One region of the uncultured Friedmanniella sp. genome, then DNA from elsewhere that is predicted to be linked to it. Evidence: predicted binding sites of a transcription regulator. Region 1 holds the regulator's gene; each other region holds the start of a gene.
What was found. Region 1 encodes LexA, which represses DNA repair genes until DNA is damaged. Its sites were predicted from a motif close to TCGAACANNTGTTCGA; they were not measured.
Positions count from the first base shown of each region.

Region 2: a site for LexA is predicted at 1,278-1,293, ahead of ruvC (crossover junction endodeoxyribonuclease RuvC). Genes of this name have one in related genera too.
Region 3: a site for LexA is predicted at 892-907, ahead of ACFE7W_RS12660 (DUF222 domain-containing protein). Genes of this name have one in related genera too.

Region 1 covers NZ_CAXTHT010000013.1:22,908-25,168, reverse strand. Annotated here, with positions in the region: gene ACFE7W_RS19065 (ATP-dependent DNA helicase) at 1-661, shown strand, start outside; gene lexA (transcriptional repressor LexA) at 686-1,540, opposite strand; gene ACFE7W_RS19055 (hypothetical protein) at 2,137-2,261, shown strand, end outside.
Region 2 covers NZ_CAXTHT010000004.1:281,058-283,318, forward strand. Annotated here, with positions in the region: gene ruvB (Holliday junction branch migration DNA helicase RuvB) at 1-68, opposite strand, end outside; gene ruvA (Holliday junction branch migration protein RuvA) at 82-687, opposite strand; gene ruvC (crossover junction endodeoxyribonuclease RuvC) at 684-1,256, opposite strand; gene ACFE7W_RS12530 (YebC/PmpR family DNA-binding transcriptional regulator) at 1,388-2,149, opposite strand; gene ACFE7W_RS12535 (HAD-IB family hydrolase) at 2,173-2,261, opposite strand, start outside.
Region 3 covers NZ_CAXTHT010000004.1:310,019-312,279, reverse strand. Annotated here, with positions in the region: gene ACFE7W_RS12665 (hypothetical protein) at 1-749, opposite strand, end outside; gene ACFE7W_RS12660 (DUF222 domain-containing protein) at 942-2,261, shown strand, end outside.

The sequences.
Region 1 (2,261 bases):
CCTGGACGTCGGCTCGCCGTTCGACTACCGCCGCCAGGGGATCCTCTACGTGGCGCGGAACCTGCCCCAACCCGGACGGGACGGGCTGCCTCCGGAGACGCTGGCCGAGATCGCCGAGCTCACCTGGGCGGCCGGTGGCCGGACCCTCGGCCTCTTCTCGTCGCGGCGGGCGGCCGAGGCGGCCGCCGTGCACGTCCGCAAGCAGCTGCCGAAGCTGACGGTCCTCTGCCAGGGTGACGCCCAGCTCTCCGAGCTCACCCGCCGGTTCATTGCCGAGGAGGAGGCGAGCCTGTTCGGCACGCTGTCGCTCTGGCAGGGCGTCGACGTCCCGGGTGTGACCTGCTCGCTGGTCATCATCGACCGGATCCCGTTCCCGCGGCCGGACGAGCCGCTGACCCAAGCGCGCCAGCGAGCGGTGGCCGAGGCCGGCGGCAACGGCTTCATGGCCGTCGCCGCCACGCACGCCGCGCTGCTGCTCGCGCAGGGCTCAGGCCGGCTCATCCGACGGACGAGCGACCGCGGCGTCGTCGCGGTGCTGGACCCGCGGCTCACCACCGCGCGGTACGGAAACTACCTGCAGGCGTCCATGCCCCCCATGTGGCAGACCGGGGACCGGGAGACCGTGATCCAGGCACTGCGCCGGCTCTCCGGTCAGGTCTGAGCCGCCGGGCGGCCCAGACCTCACTCAGATCTTGCGCAGGACCGCCACGACCTTGCCCAGGATCGAGGCGTGGTTGCCGTCGATCGGGTCGTACGCCGCGTTGTGCGGCAGCAGCCAGACCTGGCCCTCGGTGCGCTTGAACGTCTTGACGGTGGCCTCGTTGTCCAGCAGGGCCGCCACGATGTCGCCGTTGTCCGCCGTCGGCTGCTGCCGCACCACGACCCAGTCCCGGTCGCAGATGGCGGCCTCGATCATCGAGTCGCCCCGCACCTCGAGCAGGAACATGGTGCCCTCGCCGACCAGCTGACGAGGCAGGGCGAAGACGTCCTCGATCCGCTCCTCAGCCAGGATCGGGCCGCCGGCGGCGATCCGCCCGAGAACCGGCACGTGGACCGGGGCCGGGTAGGCGTTGCCCACGTCGGTCTGGTCGAAGTGGGTCCCGCCCGGGCCGAAGCCCGAGCCGACGTCGCGTTCCGCGCTCGACCCGGCATCGTCGGGCAGCAGCACCTCGAGTGCTCGGGGCCGGTGCGGGTCGCGTCGCAGGAACCCCTTCTGCTCGAGCACCTTCAGCTGGTGCGCGACGCTGGAGGAGCTGGCCAGTCCGACGGACTCGGCCATCTCGCGGATGCTCGGCGGGTAGCCGCGGGCGTCGACCGCGTGCTTGATCACCTCGAGGATCCGGCGCTGCCGCGGCGTCAGGCCGTATCCGTCAGCCGGTCCGTCGGGGAGCGGCCGGACGCTGGCCGCCCCGGCGAGCTGGGCCTCGATCTCGGCCGCGCTGGGGCGGCCGCGTCGGCGTCCGGTCGGCTTGGCCGCACTCGGTTCCCCAGGCGCTGGGGCGGGGGGGTCGGTGGGTGTGGAGTCGTCACGATCTGCCATGCGCCTGACATTAGAGAGAGCCGCTGACAAATTCAAACACCTGTTCGAGGTGTGTCGCTGACGACGTCCTGCTCATCCCGGGCCTGGCGCCGAGCTCGCGAAAACTGTCAGTGGCTCTTGATTCGATCAACGACATGGTGACACGAGTCCTTCTCCAGCGGTCCGACCGGCTCCCCGGCTCGGTCCGCGGATCGAACACGCGTTCTCTTGCCCTTGGCAAGCGAGCGCCGATGCGGTACAAATCAAACGTACGTTCTATCGAACGCCCGTTCGACCTCTCCACTAGGAGCTCGTCCATGAACGCCACCACTCTCGAGGCTCCGGCCAGCGGCCGGCAGCACGGCCCGACGGCCCCTGCCACGCCCAGAACCTCCGTGCCCACGACCGTCGCGTCCAGAACCGTCGTGTCCAGAACCGTCGCGCCCGCAACCGTCGAGCCACGCACGGTGACCGGCCGCACCATGCCTGGTCGTACCGCTCCCGTGCGTCCGGCTCGGCGGTCGGGGCGGGGGACGGGACCGGCTGCCCGGCCGCCGCTGCCGCTCAGCGCACCGGTGGTGACGGTCGGGCGCCGTGCTGGGGCGTGGTCCTGCGCGGTGCCCGCACCGACGCGGTCCAGCGCTACGACGTCGTGGCGGCTGACCGAGCGGGCCATCGCGTTGATCCTGGTGACCGGCCTCGTCGTCGTCACCGCCGCACTGGCCGTGGTGGGGTTGACTGC
Region 2 (2,261 bases), on a different contig from region 1:
GCCCGTTCGTCCGGGTCGGAGTCCGGCCGGACCAACGAGCCGACGTCGGCCGCGTCGACGTCTCTCATGGTCGGGCCTCGCTCATCGGCGGGCCAGGGTCTGCAGGGCCGCCCGCATCAGCACGGCGACACTGGTCGACGGGTCGTCGCGCATCAGCGGCTCCACCTCGGTGCAAGCTGCGTCGGCGTCCTTGGCCGGCCAGCCGAGACCGATGAGACCCTGGGTGACCTGGTCCCGCCAGGCCGGACCGGTGCCGACCGGCGCGTGCGGCTCGGAGCTGAGTCCGACGGTGTTGATCTTGTCCTTGAGCTCGATCACCATCCGCTGGGCGCCCTTGCGGCCGACCCCGGGCACCCGCATCAGCGCGACGAGGTTCTCCGAGGCGATCGCGGTGCGCAGCTCGTCGGGGGGCAGCACGGCCAGCGCAGCCTGGGCCAGCTTCGGCCCGACGCCGGTCGCGGTCAGCAGCAGCTCGAAGAACTCACGCTCGTCGGCCGTGGCGAAGCCGTACAGGGTGAGCGAGTCCTCCCGAACCACGAGTGAGGTGGCCAGCGTCGCGCGGTGTCCGACCCGTAGGCCGGCCACGGTGTTCGGGCTGCAGAGGGCCAGCACTCCGAGGCCGCCGACCTCGACCACCGCCGACGTCGGTCCGACCTGCATCACCGTGCCGCTGAGCGAGGCGATCATGGCGCTGTTCCCTTCAGACGGGCTCGGCTGAACGCCCGGCGCTGTCGGGCCGCGGACGCGCCCGCCGCGGCCACGGCGGCGTCCATCCGGGCGGTGGTTCCGCCCCGCCAGACGTGGCAGATGGCCAGGGCGAGGGCGTCGGCGGCGTCGGCGGGCCGGGGCGGCTCGACCAGACGCAGGATGCGGGTGACCATGGCGCCGACCTGGTCCTTGCCGGCGCGGCCGGAGCCGGTGATCGAGGCCTTCACCTCGCTCGGGGTGTGCAGGGTGACCGGGATCCCGCGTCGGGCGGCCACCAGCATCGCGATCCCCGCCGCCTGGGCCGTCCCCATCACCGTCTGCACGTTGTGCTGGGCGAAGACCCGCTCCACCGCCACGGCGTCCGGCCGGTGCTCGACCACCCACTCCTCGATCGCCGCCTCGAGCCGGACCAGCCGGAGCGCGGTGTCGAGGTCCGGAGGTGTTCGGACGACGTCGACGTCCACCAGCCGGGGCGGCTGGCCGGGGCGACCGTCCACGACGCCGAGCCCGCAGCGGGTCAGGCCGGGATCGATCCCGAGCACGCGCATCGGTGCCCCTTCCTTGGGCTATCGAACAAGCGTTCGCAGCCTAAGGCGCGATGATGCGCGGGCTCGGCATGACACGCGTTCCGCCGCCGAGTAGTAGCAGCTCCAGGCGGGAGGGAGTGAGGGCCGGACGCTCAGCCGATGCTGGCGAGGACCTCGTCCGAGGCGTCGAAGTTGGCGTAGACGTTCTGCACGTCGTCGGAGTCCTCGAGCGCGTCGATGATCTTCATGACCTTCTCGACGGTGAGCGCGTCCACCTCGGTCGTGAACTCCGGCACGAACGAGACCTCGGCGGAGTCGTAGTCCAGACCGGCCTCCTGGACGGCGGTGCGGACGCGGACGGTGTCGGCCGGGTCGGAGATCACCTCGAAAGCCTCCCCGAGGTCGTTGACCTCTTCCGGGTCGGCGTCGAGGGTGGCCTCGAGGACGTCGTCCTCACCGAGCTCGCGGTTGCCCTGCTGCTTCGGCACGACCACGACGCCCTTGCGGCTGAACACCCGGGCGGTCGAGCCGACGTCGGCCATCGTGCCGCCGTTGCGGGTGACGGCGATCCGCACCTCCGACGCCGAGCGGTTCCGGTTGTCGGTCAGGCACTCGATCAGCATGGCGATGCCGGCCGGTCCGTACGCCTCGTACATCAGCGTCTCGTAGTTGGCCCCGCCCGACTCCGCGCCGGAGCCGCGCTTCACCGCACGATCGATGTTGTCCTTCGGGACCGAGGTCTTCTTGGCCTTCTGGATGGCGTCGTAGAGGGTCGGGTTGCCGTCGACGTCACCGCCGCCGAGCCGCGCCGCGACCTCGATGTTCTTGATCAGCTTGGCGAACGACTTGGCCCGGCGCGCGTCGACGACGGCCTTCTGGTGCTTGGTGGTTGCCCACTTGGAGTGTCCCGACATGCCGTAGACCTTATCCCCGACACTTATCGCGGGATGCGCCAGCGTGGCGTGGCCGGCTTGGTCTTCCACTCCACGGTCGACCACTGGCTGCGGGCGGCGGCCCGCATCAGCG
Region 3 (2,261 bases), on a different contig from region 1:
ACGTGTCGCACGCCGGCCCCCTGGATCAGCCGGTCCCCGAGGGTCTCGGGGTCGAAGCGGGCACCGCCACGCCAGGCCGCCAGCCGCGGCACGCGTCCAGCAGCCCGGGTGAGCCTGGCCAAGGGCTCGACGACCTCGGAATCCCGGTTGGCCGTCGTGACCTCCGCCGCCGAGCGGTGCGTCGACGTGTGGAAGCAGAGCTCGTGCTGCCCGGCGATCGACCGCAGGTCCTCATCGCTCACCCGCGGCCCGGATTCCAGCATCGTGTGCTCGACGGGAAAGTAGAAGGCCCGCACCCCGAGCCCGGCGCAGAGGTCGGCCGCCCAGAGCGCGGTCTCGCGCTCGCCGTCGTACCACGCCACCATCACCCGCAGTCCGTCGTCGGCAGCGTCCGGGTCGTACGGCTCCCCGAGGTCCAGGACGCGCCGGACGCGCTCGGCGGAGGCGCGGCGGTACTCGGCCGGAACGGCATGGAAGTTCAGCGTCAGCAGGCGGGCCGTCGTCGGGCCCCCGTTCCCGGCGGCGCCGCCTGTCGCGCCGGTCTCGAGCAGTCGTCGGCCGAGCGCGGCCTGCCGCAGGTACCCAGCGGTGCTGAAGGCGGGCTGATCATCCGGCGTCGGCAGCGTCCCCGCGGTGTGCAGCAACATCGGGACGCCGATGTGGCGCTGCTCGTCGGTGAGGACGACCTGAGACAGCCCCGCCGTCGTGCCACCGATCTCGTCGGGGTCCTCGGGGTCGGCATCGTTCACCCGGCCAGTCCACCACGACGGGTCGGTGCCCCGCGCGGGAACGTTCCCGCGGGAACGTTGGCGCCGGACCCATCGAGTCTGGCCACAGCCGCTGACGAGGCTCGACAGAACTGTCGGCACCCTCCCGTAGCGTTCTGAGTATCAGAACACGTGTTCGAAGGGGGAGTCGTGGCGGTGCATGAGGGACACGGAGTGGTGGCAGGTCGCTACGCCGGGATGGCCTTGGCGGTCCAGAGCGAGCCGACAGCGCAGCAGGTCGCCTCCTCGCGGGAGCGGGCCGCTGCGGAGGCTCTGGCGGGCCGGATCTGCGCGGCGGCGGCGACGGCGGCACGATCGGAGTGCCAGCTGTTGGACCTGGTCGGTGAGTTCGACGCGACCGGTGCCGTGCGGTGGTGGTCCGGGGTGAAGTCCCTGGCCCACTGGCTGAGCTGGACCTGCTCGATGTCACCAGGAGCGGCGCGGGAGCGGGTGCGGGTGGCGCGAGCCCTTCGTCGGATGCCCACGGTGCGGGAGGCGTTCGCGGCCGGGCGGCTCTCCTACTCGAAGGTGCGGGAAGCGACCCGGGTGGTCGACGTGGTCGAGGAGTCCCGGCTGTGCGAGCTGGCGCTGACGGCGACGGCGTCCCAGCTGGCTCGGACGATCGCCGGGTTCCGGGCCGCGGACGGGTCCCGGATGGCCCAGCAGGTCAGACGCTCGGTGTCGTGGCGCTACCGAGAGGACGGCACGCTGACGGTGTCGGTCCGGCTGCCCGCGGAGGAGGGTGCCGTCCTGGTGGCCGCCATCACCGCCGCGAAGGGCCAGCTCGGCGCCCCGCCGGCCACACCGGACCCCTCGAAGCCGGAGGTGCCGGCCGACCCGGTCTACTCCTCCGCCGACGCGCTGCTGGACGTGGCGCGCGGGTTCCTCGCCGGCACTCCGGAAGACCGGTCCGGGGAGGACCGGACGCTCGTCGTGGTCCACGTCGACGCTGATCAGCTGGAGCCGAGCGTTCCCGCGGGAACGCCGGCGACGGGCGCGCCTGGCCCGCTCTGCGAGGTGACGGGTGTCGGTCCCGTCGAGCCCGAGACGGCTCGGCGGCTGGCCTGCGACGGCCAGGTGCTCGGCGCGATCGTGCAGGGTGGCGAGGTGCTGGCGCTGGGCCGGGCGCGGCGGCTCGTGTCCCGGGGACAGCGGCGGGCCCTGATGGTGCGTGACCGGATGTGCCAGTTCCCTGGCTGCTCTCAGGTCCGGCACCTGCAGGCCCACCACCGGGTGGCGTGGGCCGCCGGTGGAGCGACGGACCTGGACAACCTCGTCCTGCTCTGCCGGTTCCACCACACCTGCGTGCACGAGGGCGCCATGACCATCCGCCCTTCCTCGGCGGCGGCCGGTGCGGTGGCTCGATGGGAGTTCCTGATGCCCGACGGCACCCTGCACCGATCCTGGTACAGCGCCGAACGGCTGCCCCACCACCTCAACGACCAGCTCAAGGACGAGCTGGCGAGGCAGCGCGAACGGGCGAGCGCCGCGCTG